DNA from 3 places in the Streptomyces sp. NPDC034103 genome. Region 1 is predicted to be linked to each of the others. Evidence: riboswitches for the same ligand, from Rfam matches in the RefSeq annotation. Region 1 holds a riboswitch; each other region holds the start of a gene.
What was found. A riboswitch is a leader RNA that binds a small molecule or an ion and turns the genes downstream of it on or off. The one in region 1 is predicted to bind cyclic di-AMP.
Positions count from the first base shown of each region.

Region 2: another riboswitch for cyclic di-AMP. It lies ahead of ACZ56U_RS27005 (C40 family peptidase); the one in region 1 lies ahead of ACZ56U_RS25570 (C40 family peptidase).
Region 3: another riboswitch for cyclic di-AMP. It lies ahead of ACZ56U_RS09310 (M23 family metallopeptidase); the one in region 1 lies ahead of ACZ56U_RS25570 (C40 family peptidase).

Region 1 is NZ_JBVISS010000011.1:235,260-239,887, reverse strand. Features, by position in the region: gene ACZ56U_RS25575 (hypothetical protein) at 423-1,049, shown strand; gene ACZ56U_RS25570 (C40 family peptidase) at 1,116-2,282, opposite strand; cyclic di-AMP (ydaO/yuaA leader) riboswitch at 2,291-2,447, opposite strand; gene pcrA (DNA helicase PcrA) at 3,019-4,628, shown strand, end outside.
Region 2 is NZ_JBVISS010000012.1:151,014-155,641, reverse strand. Features, by position in the region: gene ACZ56U_RS27030 (TetR/AcrR family transcriptional regulator) at 37-684, opposite strand; gene ACZ56U_RS27025 (ABC transporter permease) at 800-1,801, shown strand; partial or broken gene ACZ56U_RS27020 (prevent-host-death protein) at 1,908-2,027, opposite strand; partial or broken gene ACZ56U_RS27015 (ATP-dependent Clp protease proteolytic subunit) at 2,026-2,266, shown strand; gene ACZ56U_RS27010 (hypothetical protein) at 2,274-2,582, shown strand; cyclic di-AMP (ydaO/yuaA leader) riboswitch at 2,942-3,138, shown strand; gene ACZ56U_RS27005 (C40 family peptidase) at 3,142-3,615, shown strand; gene ACZ56U_RS27000 (ATP-binding protein) at 3,714-4,172, opposite strand; gene ACZ56U_RS26995 (helix-turn-helix domain-containing protein) at 4,384-4,628, shown strand, end outside.
Region 3 is NZ_JBVISS010000003.1:662,680-667,307, forward strand. Features, by position in the region: gene ACZ56U_RS09305 (PP2C family protein-serine/threonine phosphatase) at 1-802, shown strand, start outside; cyclic di-AMP (ydaO/yuaA leader) riboswitch at 1,036-1,193, shown strand; gene ACZ56U_RS09310 (M23 family metallopeptidase) at 1,205-2,254, shown strand; gene ACZ56U_RS09315 (aldo/keto reductase) at 2,379-3,323, shown strand; gene ACZ56U_RS09320 (PrsW family intramembrane metalloprotease) at 3,398-4,628, opposite strand, start outside.

The DNA of each region.
Region 1 (4,628 bases):
GCTCTGGACCTGAGTCTCGTGCTCTGGGCTTTCGTACTCGCGGTGCCCTGGACCTGAGTCTCGTGCTCTGGGCCTTCGTACTCGCGGTGCCCTGGACCTCAGGATGCCGGTCGCCATCACGGCCGCTCCGGCGGCAGGCGGCCGCTGGGCCCACCAGACGCGGAGGGGGGAGCGCGGGAGGTGAGCGGCGGGACCGGACATGGGGGCGATGCTAAGGAGCGCGGGAGGAGGCGAGGGCGGGGCACGCGCGCGTGCGCGGAGAAGTGCGCGCGGGCGCCGGGCAGGACTGGGGCGCGCGCCGCACGCAGAGGGTGCGGGCAGGGACCGCCCTCGGGGAAGCCCGGCCAGGAGGGCGGAGCAGCGGCGGGGATCTGAGTAGTTGCGCTCATGACACTCGGCCTCCGCCCCGCGAGACTCTGCCCATGTCCTTCGGAAGACCAGCCACAGCTGCCCCGGCCGCCACAGCCGCCGTAGTCGCCGCCCTCATCGCGCTCACGGTGACGGCGTGCGGAAGCCAGAAGGGTGGTGTGGGGGCGGAGTCGAGCCCCGGCGCGCGCTCGGGCAGCGCCTCGCCCTCCTATCCGCCCCCGCCCCGGTGCGCCCAGGCCGCGAAGACGCCCGTGGCGGTGCCCTCGTCGCCGAGCCCCCGTGCCGACACCGCCACGCCGGAGGAGAACATCGATCAGCCCCCGAACTACGCCGACAACCACGCGTACCGCATGCGGACCTCCCTCAGCGCGGAGCAGCAGGCCAGCGGGCAGGCGTCGGCGGAACTCATCCTCGCGGAGCTGGCGAAGGTCAGGAAGGAGGGCGGTTCGGGGGAGTACGGGAGCTTCAGTGATGAGCGCGTCGAGACCGCGCTGGCGCGCCTCGGCTGCGGCGAGGAGCACGGGGTCTCCGTGGGGAACGGCTACTACGCCGTCTACACGGGCGTCGTGTGCGTGTCGGGGCGGGTGACGAAGGACGAGCTGACCGGCGAGGTGCACGGCGTCTACGCCGAGCCGCAGCCCGGCGAGGGGCCCTGTGTCGAGAACCGGGGAGGTCACTGACGCCAGGGCCGCGCCGCGCGTCAGGCCGGCCGCACCACGCTTGTGGATCGCCGGCCGTGCCGCGCGTCAGGCCGGCCGCACCACGCTGTGGATCGCCGACTCACCGTCGTAGAAGAGGGACTCCTCGCGTACGTACGCCCCCGGCTTCGGCGCGTGGATCATCTTGCCGTTGCCGATGTAGATGCCGACGTGGGTGACATCGTCGTAGAAGAAGACGAGGTCGCCGGGCCGGGCGTTGGAGAGGGAGACCGTGGTGCCGGCGTTCACCTGGTCGTAGGTGGTGCGCGGCAGGGAGATGCCGGCGGCGTTCCAGGCGGCCTGGGTGAGGCCGGAGCAGTCGTAGGAGTCGGGGCCGGTGGCGCCCCAGACGTACGGCTTGCCGATCTGTGAGCGGGCGTAGGCGAGCGCCTTCTCGGCCTTGGTGGCGTACGAGGAGTCTGTGGTCTGCGAGGGGTCCGTGGTCTGCGAGGGGGAGGAGGACGACGAGCCGCTCGCCACCCCCTGGGCCGCGGCCTCCTCCTTCGCCGCCTTCTGCTCCGCCGCCTGCTGCTTCGCCAGCTCCGCGGCCTTGCGGGCGGCCTCCTCCCGCTTCTCCTTCTCGATCGCCGCGAGCCGCGCCTTCTCCTCGGCGGTCAGCCGCGACAGCAGCTCGCGCGCGTCGGAGAGCTTCTTCTGGACGGTCGCCTTGGCGGTCTTGAGGTCGCTCTGTGTGTCGGTGAGCGTCTCGAGGCTCTGGGTGGCCTCCTGACGCTTCTTCATCGTCGCGGCCTGCTCGGTGACGTAGTCGTCGACCGCGCCCTTCTGGCGGGACGTCATACGGCCCATCAGCTGCGTCTGGTCGAAGTAGTCCTGCGGGGAGTCCGCGAGCAGGAAGGTCGCCGTGTCGGGCGCGGAGGCGCCGGTGCGGTACTGGGCCGCGGCGAAGGTGCCGAGTTCCTCGCGGGCCTCGTTGAGCTTCTGGGTGCGCTTGGCGACGTCGTCGAGGAGGGTGTCGACCTCCTTGCGCTGCTTGGCGGTCTTCTCCTTGGTCGCGTTGTACTTCTCGGTCGCCGACTCCGCCTGGCGGTAGAGGTCGTCGACCTTCTTCTCGACCTCCTCGATGCTCGGCTTGTCGTCGGTCGAGGGGGCGGCGGTGGCCGTCTGGGAGAGCAGTGCCACGGAGGTGAGGGCGGCCGTGGCGAGAGCGGGGGTGCGTATGCCTCCCGCGGCGGACGACTTGCGGTGCGACGCCAAGGTCGGCGACTCCTTCCATGCTCCGCCTACCGAGTTAGCTGTCGGGTTCGGGCGGGTGCTTCGGAAGGTGTGCCCTACGGCCGTCCCCGGAGGGGAGTGGGGCCGATTCACCCCGGATCGGTGTGGGTCCCCGGCTCCGGCTGCCTGGAGAGGCGTACCGGACTCGGCGGAGGCCGCGCGGCCCGGCGACGTTCGCCGGTGGGGGTCGTACGGCCTGCCCGGCACGGTAGCCAACTCGCGTGGCCCCTGTGAAGGTTGATGGTCGATATGCCCGATACATTTTCGTGACCTTGGGGCGGGGCGCGGCAGGGCGCGGGCAATGCGGGCCGATCTGGCGGGGCTTGTTCGCATTTCTGGCGGAGTGGCCGTGCCCGGCCGCCGGCTTCCCGCCGCGCCGCGGTCGCCCGGGCGGCGTGACCGGCGCCTGTGCCCGCTCACGGCGAGCTGTGGGGCGTGCGCCGCCCCTGTCTTCCCCTGTCTTCGGGTCTTCCCCTGCCTTCGGGTCCGACGGCAAGATCTGCTGTCTTCGGGTCCGACGGCAAGATCTGCTGTCTTCGGGTCCGACGGCAAGATCTGCGCCTCGGCCTGCCTGGTCGCGAGCCGTGGCCGGACGGTCACGGAGGGCGAGGGGGCCTCGGGGCGGTCAGGTCCTGTGCGCGGGCCCGCGGGCTGTCTTTCCCGCGACTTCTCGGGGTGGCGGCGGGGTGTCAGTGGGGAGCCCTAGACTCGGAGAGCGATGAGCAGCCTCTTTGATGACAGCTTCCTGGCGGACCTCCAGGCCCCTAAGGGCCGCGAGGAGGAGCACCCGCCGCCGCCCGAGGACGAGCACGGACCGGAACCCGTTCCGGACGATCTGTTCGGCGGGAAGTTCGACGTGCCACCGGACCGGGACGGCTACTACCGCGACGGCGCCGCCCGCCCGGTCCTGGACGCGGCAGCCCTCGTCGAGGGGCTCAACGAGAACCAGCGCGCCGCCGTCGAGCACTCCGGCACCCCGCTGCTCATCGTGGCCGGCGCCGGCTCCGGCAAGACCCGTGTGCTCACGCACCGCATCGCGTATCTGCTGGCCGAGCGGGACGTCCACCCGGGCCAGATCCTCGCGATCACCTTCACCAACAAGGCCGCGGGCGAGATGAAGGAGCGGGTGGAGCAGCTCGTCGGCCCGCGCGCGAACGCGATGTGGGTGATGACCTTCCACAGCGCGTGCGTGCGCATCCTGCGGCGGGAGAGCAAGAAGCTCGGCTTCACGTCGTCGTTCTCGATCTACGACGCCGCCGACAGCAAGCGGCTGATGGCCCTGGTCTGCCGCGACCTGGACCTCGACCCCAAGCGGTTCCCGCCCAAGTCCTTCAGCGCCAAGATCAGCAACCTCAAGAACGAGCTGATCGACGAGGAGGACTTCGCCGCCCAGGCCACCGACGGCTTCGAGAAGACCCTCGCCCAGGCCTACGCCCTGTACCAGTCGCGGCTGCGCGAGGCCAACGCCCTCGACTTCGACGACCTGATCATGACGACGGTCAACCTGCTGCGCGCCTTCCCGGACGTCGCCGAGCACTACCGCCGCCGCTTCCGGCACGTCCTGGTCGACGAGTACCAGGACACCAACCACGCTCAGTACGCGCTGGTCAGGGAACTGGTCGGCACCTCCGAGCACCCCGTCGACGTACCGCCCGCCGAGTTCGACCTGCCGCCCGCCGAGCTGTGTGTCGTCGGTGACGCCGACCAGTCGATCTACGCCTTCCGCGGCGCGACGATCCGCAACATCCTCCAGTTCGAGGAGGACTACCCGCAGGCGACCACGATCCTGCTGGAGCAGAACTACCGCTCCACCCAGACGATCCTGTCCGCCGCCAACGCGGTCATCGAGCGCAACGAGTCCCGCCGCCCCAAGAACCTGTGGACCAACGCGGGCTCGGGCGCCCGCATCACCGGCTATGTCGCCGACACCGAGCATGACGAGGCGCAGTTCGTCGCCGACGAGATAGACCGACTGACGGACGCGGGCGAAGCGAAGGCCGGCGACGTCGCCGTCTTCTACCGGACCAACGCCCAGTCCCGGGTCTTCGAAGAGATCTTCATCCGCGTCGGCCTGCCCTACAAGGTCGTCGGCGGCGTCCGCTTCTACGAGCGCAAGGAGGTCCGGGACGTCCTGGCCTACCTGCGTGTGCTGGCCAACCCCGAGGACTCGGTGCCGCTGCGCCGGATCCTCAACGTCCCCAAGCGCGGCATCGGCGAGCGCGCCGAGGCGATGATCGACGCCCTGTCCCAGCGCGAGAAGATCAGCTTCCCGCAGGCGCTGAAGCGGGTCGACGAGGCGTACGGCATGGCCGCGCGGTCGACGAACGC
Region 2 (4,628 bases), on a different contig from region 1:
GTGGCGGCAGGCTAGTTGGACCGCATTTCGGGCACGTTAACCGAGCTGTGATCCGTCGGAGGCGGCGCGCGGGTCCGGCATGCTCATCAGTGCCCGCAGACCGTCCCGGAGGATCTCCACCGGGGCGGCCCCGAACAGCGCCTGCTGGGCGAGGAAGCCGACCGCGACGGCGACCAGGGTGCGGGCCACGTGGTCCGGTTCCACATCGGATCGCATCATCCCGGCGCCCTGGTAGGCCTCGACGATCTTCGTCCAGGCCGCCCGCACCCCGCTGTACCCCTCGTGGAGCACGGCCGCCAGCTCCTTGTTGCGCTGGGTCTCCGCCCAGGCCTGGATGACGAGCCGTGGAAAGGCCGCCTCGCCGTCGACGGTCAGGTTCTCCCGGGAGGCCAGGGTCCGGCCGAGGACCAGGGTGAGGAGGGCGTCCGGCGGCAGGGGCGGGCTCTGCCGCGACGCCTCCTCGAAGGCCGCGCGCACCGAGCCCAGCACCTCGCCGACGACCGCGGCGATCAGCTCCTCCTTGCCGCTGAAGTAGCGGTACACCGCCCCGGCCGACAGGTCGACCTCCTTCAGCACGTCCTGCATGGACGTGGCGTGGAAGCCGTTGCGGGCGAAGCAGACCGCGGCGCCGTCGAGGATCTGCCGACGTCGGGCGTCTAGGTGTTCCTGGGATACGCGGGCCATGGCCGCCAGCCTAAAACGAACGTTCCTTCTTGACAAGAGGCGCTCCCGGAGAGACGGTGGAGGCAGCTAAAACGAACGATCCTTCTTTTTGGATCGCACTTGGAAGGAACCCACCATGTCCACCGCCCCCACCGGGAACGCCCGCCGTCTGATCGCGGTCGTCGTCCTCGTGCCGGTCGTCGCGGCCCTCGCCCTGTGGGCCTTCGCCTGGCCCGCCGCCCGCACCGCACCCCGCGATCTACCACTCGGCGTGGCCGGGCCCGCCGCCGCGACGGCCCAGGTGGAGAAGCGACTGGCGGAGCACGCGGGCGCGTTCGAGATCCACCGCTACCCGGACCAGGCCGCGGCCCGGGAGGCCATCGAGGACCGGACGGTGTACGGGGCCGTCGTCGTCACCGCGCGCGGTCCCGTTCTGCTCACCGCCTCGGCCGCGAGCCCGGTCGTGGCCCAGCTGCTCCAGCAGGCCGTGGTGGCACCCGCGGCGGCCCAGGGCACGCCGGTCAGGACGGTCGACGTCGTCGCCACCCCGGCCGCGGACCCGCGCGGCGCCGCCCTCAACGCCGGCGTGCTGCCCCTGGCCCTGGCCGGCCTGGCGGCGGGCGCGCTGGTGACGTTCACCGGGGTGCGCGGGACGCGTGCCGTGGCCGTCCTGGTCGGCACCGCCGCACTGGTCGGCGCTGTCGCCGCCGGTGTCGCCGACAGCTGGCTCGGGGTGTTCACGGGTGACTGGTGGGCGGAGGCGGGGGTGCTCGGGCTGTCGGTACTGGCCGTGAGCGGCGCGGTCGCCGGGCTCGCGGCACTGCTCGGCACCGCCGGGGTGGGCGTCGTCGCGGGCACGGTCATGCTCTTCGGCAACCCGTGGTCCGGGGCGGCCTCGGCACCGCAGATGCTGCCGGAGCCGGTCGGCACGATCGGGCAGTGGCTGCCGCCGGGGGCGAGCGCGACCCTGACCCGCTCGGTCGCCTACTTCGAGGGCGCGGGCGCTACGGGTCCCGCCCTGACCCTGGCCTGGTGGGCGGCGCTCGGCCTCGGCGCCGTGCTGCTGGGGAACGCCCTCAAGGAGCGGAAGAAGGACGTCGAGCCCGTGATCGAGCGGGAACTCGCGCCCGTCGGCTGACGGACCACCGCCGCGAGCGGGACCGTGCGCCCCGGTCGGCGCACGGCCCTCGCGCGTCCGGAAAGGCTCGGGGGAGCCCCGACGAAGGCTCAGGGAGCCCGATGCCTCAGGAGGCCCCGGGGCCGTGGTGGTGCGCCGTGATGCCGAACCGTTGCTGTTCGCGAGGGGCGGCAGCGACCTCGCGAACGGCGGAGACCGCGCTGATCACCTGTTCCTCGGCGGTCTCCCTGCCGCAGCCCGTGGAGGGACAAGCGAGCGATCTCGCCGTCCAGGCGGCGGAGTTGGGGCGCGTCCGGGCCTCTGGAGGAGCTGCTCGTACGGCACACCGGCCGCACCCCCGAACAGGTCACCGCGGACATCGAGCGGGACAAGGTCCTCGACGCCCAGGAGGCCCTGGAGTACGGCCTGGTGGACCGGAGCATCCCCAGCCGCAAGGCCCCCCGCCCCGCACCCGGCGACCGGTGAGCGGGCGATGCTGCCGCCGGAGCTCCCTCCCCTGCCCGCGCTGACGCGTGCCGAGGGCGAGTTGATCGACCGTTACCTCGACGCGGTCGACCTGCTCGGCCGGATCAACCCGGCGCCCGACGGGGACACCTACCGTGGACTGCGGGCCGCCCAGGCGCTGGTGACGAAGGCCGTCGAGCTGCGTGACGCGCTGGTGACCATGCATCAGCGCGGCGAGACCGAGCTGCACGCCCCGACCCTGGCCCGGGCGCTGCGGGTGCTCGACGGTGAGCGGCACACGGCCCGGGTCACCGTGCCGCCCTCCTCCGACAGTTGACGCGACCGCGACCGCGGCCGGTCCGGACGTTCCGCACCCTGCCGAGAGGTCCGGACCGGCCTTGAAACGGACCGAAAGACGTACCCCCTTTTGGAGTAGACCCCTCTCCTCGGACAGGGCCGTTCAGGTTGCGCAACGCGGGTAGCCCGAGCCCGGAACGAGGACCTCCGATGCTGGTCCGGGGGCCCGCGCCCCCCTGGACGCTCCCTCGAACAGACGAGTGTCCACCCGAACGGGTGAGTGGTGAGTAACGCCACAAATCCCCGATTCCATTGGGTTTTTCGGCGTGGAGTGCGTGAAGATCCCTGACTGACGACAAGACCCCGCCGCAGCGGCGGGGCGATCCGGGCGGACGCCGAGTCCTGCCGCCGCCTGGATGACCGGTCGACAGGAGTGGATCGGCAGGAGTGGAGGACCCAAGCACGACGGGTCGCCGGGACGGTCACGCCATGACCGGGCCTGAGCAGCCCTTGGGGTGAAGCCGCGTCAGCGGCCGGGCAACTTCGCCAGCCCGAATCCGACAGGTCATCCTTCACAGGCGGCTGACGAAGGGTTGCGCATGTCTGCGCTCAATCGTGTCCCGTCGCTCATGGTCCGGGCCGGTACGGCATCGGCTCTCACCATCGCCGCCGTGGGCGGCTCGATCGTGGTCCCGGGCGTCGCCTCCGACGCCGAGGCGGCCACATCGTCGACGAAGGCACTTCAGGTAGCGGCTTCCAAAAAAGGCTCCCCGTACAAGTACGGCGCCGCGGGACCGCACCGGTTCGACTGCTCCGGGCTCACGCTGTACTCGTTCAAGAAGGCGGGCAAGAAGCTGCCCCGTACGGCGGCCCAGCAGTACAACAAGACCCGCCATATCTCCGCGGGGAACCGCAAGGCCGGAGACCTCGTGTTCTTCCACTCCGGCTCCAGCGTGTACCACGTCGGCATCTACGCCGGTAAGGGCAAGATCTGGCACTCCCCGAAGAGTGGGGAGGTCGTGAAGCTTCAGAAGATCTGGACCAAGAGCGTCTGGTACGGCCGGGTCAAGTGACCCACCCCGTGCGGGTGAGGGCGGCCTGACCCGCCGTCACCCGCACGGGTCGTCGACGGCCCCTGAAGGGCGCCTCCGAGGACTCGGGGCGCCCTCTTTCACGGCTCCTGCTGACCCGCCGCGGAGACCGGCTCGGCCGGGACCACCCAGGGGAGTTCGATGGAGACGGTCTTGCCCCCCTCGCGGGTGGGCCGGACTCTCAGCTTGCCGCCGCACTCCGCGGTCAGCCAGCGGATGATCACCATGCCGCGGCCGTTGTCCTGCTGGACCGCGGCCGGCAGCCGCTTGGGGAAGCGGGGGTGGCTGTCGGTGACCCCGATACGCAGGTGTTCGTCGCGGTCCAGCTGGATGTCCACCGTGAAGGTGGGCGACTGCCCCAAGGTGTGCTGGACGGCGTTGGTGGTGAGTTCGGAGACGATGAGCCGGATCGCCTCGGCCACCTCGGTGTCGGCCGGCAGACCCCATTCCCCCAGGGTGCCGAGGACGTATGTGCGAGCCGCGGAGACCGAGGCGGGATCGCTCGGCAGAGTGACGGATGCTTCCAGATGGTCTGCCATGGCGACGCCGTCCCTTTCCCACGGGACCTGGTCCGACACGGAGCGGATGGGTCGAGTACGGTCCCGGACTGGTGCTTCATCGCCAGACTGCCATCACCGGGCCGGTCACGGTGCCGATCCACCAAGATATGCATATATCTGTCGCTCGAAGCGGTGAACTCTCCGACGGAAAACCGTATTTGGGCGGCCCGGAAGGAGTAGGGAGTAGCCCATGCAGCACGGTCCCGCGGTACGCCGCCGGAAACTGGGCGCCGAACTGCGTGCCTTGCGCACCGGTGCCGGGCTCACCAGTGGGGAGGCGGCCCGGCTGGTGGGCTGGCACCAGTCGAAGGTGAGCCGGATCGAGACCGGCGCGAGCGGTGTGAAACCGGCCGATGTGCGGTTACTGCTGGACGCCTACGAGGTGCACGACGCCCAACTCCGCGAGTTGCTGCTGGCGTTGGCGGGGTCCGACGA
Region 3 (4,628 bases), on a different contig from region 1:
CGCCGTGCTGGCCACCGTCCTCAACCGGGTGGTGCACCGCGGCGACCAACGGCTCGCCTCACAGCGCGAGATCGCCGAGGCCGCCCAACGGGCCGTGCTGCCCGGCCCCGCCGACCGGATCGCCGGCTTCGACATCGCGGTGCGCTACGAGGCGGCGCAGCAGGACGCCTTCATCGGCGGGGACCTGTACGCCGTCCAGGACAGCCCCCACGGGGTACGGCTGGTGGTGGGGGACGTGCGCGGCAAGGGCATGGGCGCGGTGGCGGCCGTCGCCGTCGTCATCGGGGCGTTCCGGGAGGCCGCCGAGCAGGAGGCGGGCCTGGAGGCGGTCGCGCGGCGGCTGGAGCGGGCGCTGGCCCGGGAGGGGACCCGGCGCGAGGGGCTGGACGCCTTCGAGGGGTTCACCACCGTCGTCCTCGCCGAACTGCCCCACGGTGACGGGCTGGTCCGGATCCTCAACCGCGGCCATCCGCCGCCGCTGCTGCTGTGTCCCGACGGCACCGTGCGGTCGCTGCCCGCCGCCGAGGCCGCGCTGCCGCTCGGGATGGGCGAGTTGGGGACCTGGCCGGACCGCGCCGAGGAGGTCGCCTTCCCGGTCGGGGCGACGCTGCTGCTGTACACCGACGGGCTCTCCGAGGCCCGGGACCGGCACGGGGAGTTCTACGACCCGGCGGCGCGGCTCGCGGGACGCGCCTTCCGCGATCCGGGGGCGCTGCTGTCCGCGCTCGCGGCGGAGGTGCGCCGGCACACCGGGGGTGCCCTGACGGACGACATGGCGCTGCTCGCCGTACGCCGACCGTGACATGGTCACATCCGGTGACCGGTCGGGCGCCCTCCGCATGGCGACTGACGTGCCGTCAACGCCGGTGGACCTGCTGAGGCGTGGTCAACTCGCCCGATTTTCACCGCTCATAGGTCTGTACGTCCTGGCGAGAAAGGTTAATGATCAAGCGGAACAGCTTGGAATCCACACCCCGGGTCTATTAACGTTCGATAACGCAGCGCGGTCGTCCCAGCCGTCACAAGAGACGGCTCCGTGCTCACGCGCTTAATCCCGCAAGGGAGCCGGGGAACCACCACCCTGGGGTGAATCGTGCGAACGCCGCCGTGGCACCACGGTCGGTATACGCGCGTAGGAGACCTTCCTGCTCCGAACCCGTCAGCTAACCCGGTAGGCGAGAAGGAAGGAAAGGAGTACGCCCACGTGGCGTCGAACCCGCCTGCCCCCGAGGCCCCGTACGTGCCGAGCCAGCGCAGCACCGATGCCTTCGGCCACGGCAGCTACCACCACGACGAGGGTCCGCAGGACGTCTGGAATCCCACCGAGGACTCCGTCCGACCGGCACGCGGAAAGCACCGGGTCACCAAGCAGCGCAGCGGCGGATTCGCCCGCAGCTCCACCGTCCTGGGCGTAGGCGTCATAGCCGCCGTCGGCGGGGCAGGCATGGCCAGCGCCAACACCGGCAAGCCGCCGGTCTCCCTCTCGATGCCGGACCTGCCGTTCGTGTCGGGCGGGGAGGAGGCGCCGCAGGGCTCGGCCACCGTGCTGAGCGACCTCGCCGCGGCCCCCACGGCCGCCCCCACGGCCACCACGGACGCGATCCAGGCCTCCACCACCTCCGGCGCCGGCGAGTCGCTGCGCAACCGGATCATGGCGCAGGCCGAGAGCCAGCAGACCCAGGTCGCCGACAGGGCACAGCTCGCCACCCAGACCGCCCTCGCCGACGAGGCCGCCAAGGCCGAGGCCGCCGCGCTGAAGAAGGCCGCGGACGACGCCGCCGAGGCGAAGAAGAAGGCGGAGGCGGACGCCGAGAAGGCCGCCGAGGCCAAGCGTCTGGCCGAGCTGGCCAAGCAGTACACGCTGCCGACCTCCTCGTACACCATCACCTCCACCTATATGCAGGCCGGCTCCCTGTGGTCCTCCGGCTACCACACGGGTCTCGACTTCGCCGCTCCCACCGGCTCGCTCATCAAGGCGGTCCACAGCGGCACCATCACGCAGGCGGGCTGGGACGGCTCGTACGGCTACAAGACCGTCCTCACCCTCGACGACGGCACCGAGGTGTGGTTCGCCCACCAGTCCTCGATCAGCGTGAGCGTGGGGCAGAAGGTCGCCACCGGTGACGTGATCGGGCGCGTGGGCGCGACCGGCAACGTCACGGGCGCGCACCTGCACCTGGAGGTCCACCCCGGCGGTTCGTCCGGCGGCATCGACCCGATGGCGTGGCTGCGCAGCAAGGGGCTCACGCCCTGAGGCTCCACCCTTCCTGAGCACCGGCGGCCCTGACGCACACCCCCCGACGTCAGGGCCGCCGGTTTTGCGTTTGCTTTGCGGCCGTCGCGGAAGAGCGCCCCGCCCGCGGGCGTTGACCCTGCACATGACTTCTCTTCGCAAGCTGGGCACGTCCGACCTCGAGGTCTTCCCGCTCTCCCTCGGCGGCAACGTCTTCGGCTGGACCGCCGACGAGGCGCAGTCCTTCGCCGTCCTGGACGCCTACACGGCCGCGGGCGGCAACTTCGTGGACACCGCCGACTCCTACTCGGCGTGGGCCGACGGCAACGCCGGCGGCGAGTCCGAGACCATCATCGGCAACTGGGTCAGGGCCCGCGGCAACCGCGACGACCTCGTGATCGCCACCAAGGTCAGCCAGCACCCCGACTTCCAGGGCCTGACCGCGGCCAACATCAAGGCCGCCGCGGACGCCTCGCTGAGCCGCCTCGGCACCGACCACATCGACCTCTACTACACCCACTTCGACAAGCCCGAGGTGCCGGTCGAGGAGATCATCGGCGCGCTCGACGAGCTGGTGAAGGCGGGCAAGGTACGCCACATCGCCGCCTCCAACATCTCCGCCGAGCGCCTGGCGGCCTCCCTCGCCTTCTCCGAGCGCGAGGGCCTGGCGCGGTACGTGGCGCTCCAGCCGCACTACAACCTGGTCTCGCGCGACACGTACGAGGGTGAGCTCCAGGACCTGGCCGAGCGCGCCGGGCTGGCCGCGGTGCCGTACTTCGCGCTGGCCGCCGGGTTCCTCACCGGCAAGTACCGCGACGGTGAGGTGGTGGAGGGCGCCCGTGCCGCCGGCGCCGGCAAGCACCTCCAGACCGAACGGGGCCGCAAGGTCCTCGCCGCCCTCGACGACATCGCCGAGGCCCACCGGGTGCCCGTCGCCACGGTCGCCCTCGCGTGGCTGGCCGCCCAGCCGACGGTGACCGCGCCGATCGCCTCCGCGCGGACGGTGGAGCAGCTGCCGGCCCTGCTGAAGGTGGCGGACGTCACGCTGACGGACGACGAGGTGAAGGCCCTGACCACGGCGTCCGCCTAGGACTTGGTGGCGGGGCCGGTGCGGCGGGAGGGCGTGCCGGGCGTCGCGCCGGGGGAGCGTCGCCGGCCGCGGCCCTAGGTTCGGTACGGGTTGTACCCGGGGTACTGCACCGCCGGGTACCCGTGCACGGGCCACTGGGCCGGCGGGACGGGAGCGGGGACCGGCGCCGCCGTCATCCGGGCCGCGTGGTCCAGGGCCGGGCGTGCCGCCTCCCGCCGGACCCACAGCTCGTGCAGCAACTCCCGCTCCCGTACGACGAAGTCGGCGTTGGCCCGGCCGCGGCGCCCCCGATGGCGCAGGAACGCCAGGGATGTCGCGTACGCCTCGTACTGCGCCACCGCCCGCGCCGCCGCCTTCCCCGCGTGGGCGCGCGCGTACTGGCGGGCGATACGGCGGGCCCGCATCGAGCTGAGCGCGAAGGGCTCGGCGGGGGTGAGCCAGCCGGCCGCGGCGTAGGCGGGGAGCTCCTCGCGCACGGTGCGCAGCTCGCGCTGCCGGGTCCAGATGACGAGCCAGGTCAGCAACCCGAACGCGGGAAGCATGAAGGCGGCGTACACCGCGAAGAAGCCGTACTCGCCGAAGGTCGAGGAGCCGTTCCACACGGCGTGCATGCCCATCGCGAGCAGCAGGCCGGACAGGGGCAGGAGCACCCGGCGCACATGGTGGCGGTCCGCGGACAGCGCGGCGATGCCGAATCCGATGCCGGTGAGCACGGTGAACAGCGGGTGCGCGAACGGTGACATGATGACGCGGACGAAGAACGTCGCCGCGGTGACCGAGGCGATGCCGCTGTCGCCGGTGAGCTGGTCGGTGCCGAAGGCGGTGCCGAGGTAGAGGATGTTCTCGGTGAACGCGAAGCCGGTGGCGGTGACCCCGGCTATCACCACCCCGTCGACGATCCCGGTGAAGTCCCGTCTGCGGAACAGGAAGACCAGCAGCACGGCCGCGGCCTTGGCGGTCTCCTCGACGATCGGCGCTATGACGGTCGCGCCCAGGGTGTCGGCGCTGGAGGGGTCCGCGGTCGCCGTCGCTATCCAGCGGGTCGCGAAGCTGTTGGCGACGATCGCTATCAGCGCCGCCGCGCAGGCGCCCCAGGAGAAGGCGAACAGCAGATTGCGCCACGGCCCCGGCTCCACCCGGTCCAGCCAGCGGAAGGCCGCCATCAGCAGCGGCACGGGCAGGATCGCGAGCCCGAGCCCGACCAGGAAGCCCTCGGTGCCGGTCTGTTCGCGCACCAGAGCGAGGATGACGAGCCCGGAGAGCGCGAGCAGGGTGACGAGCGCGCCGTAACGCACCCCCTTGCGC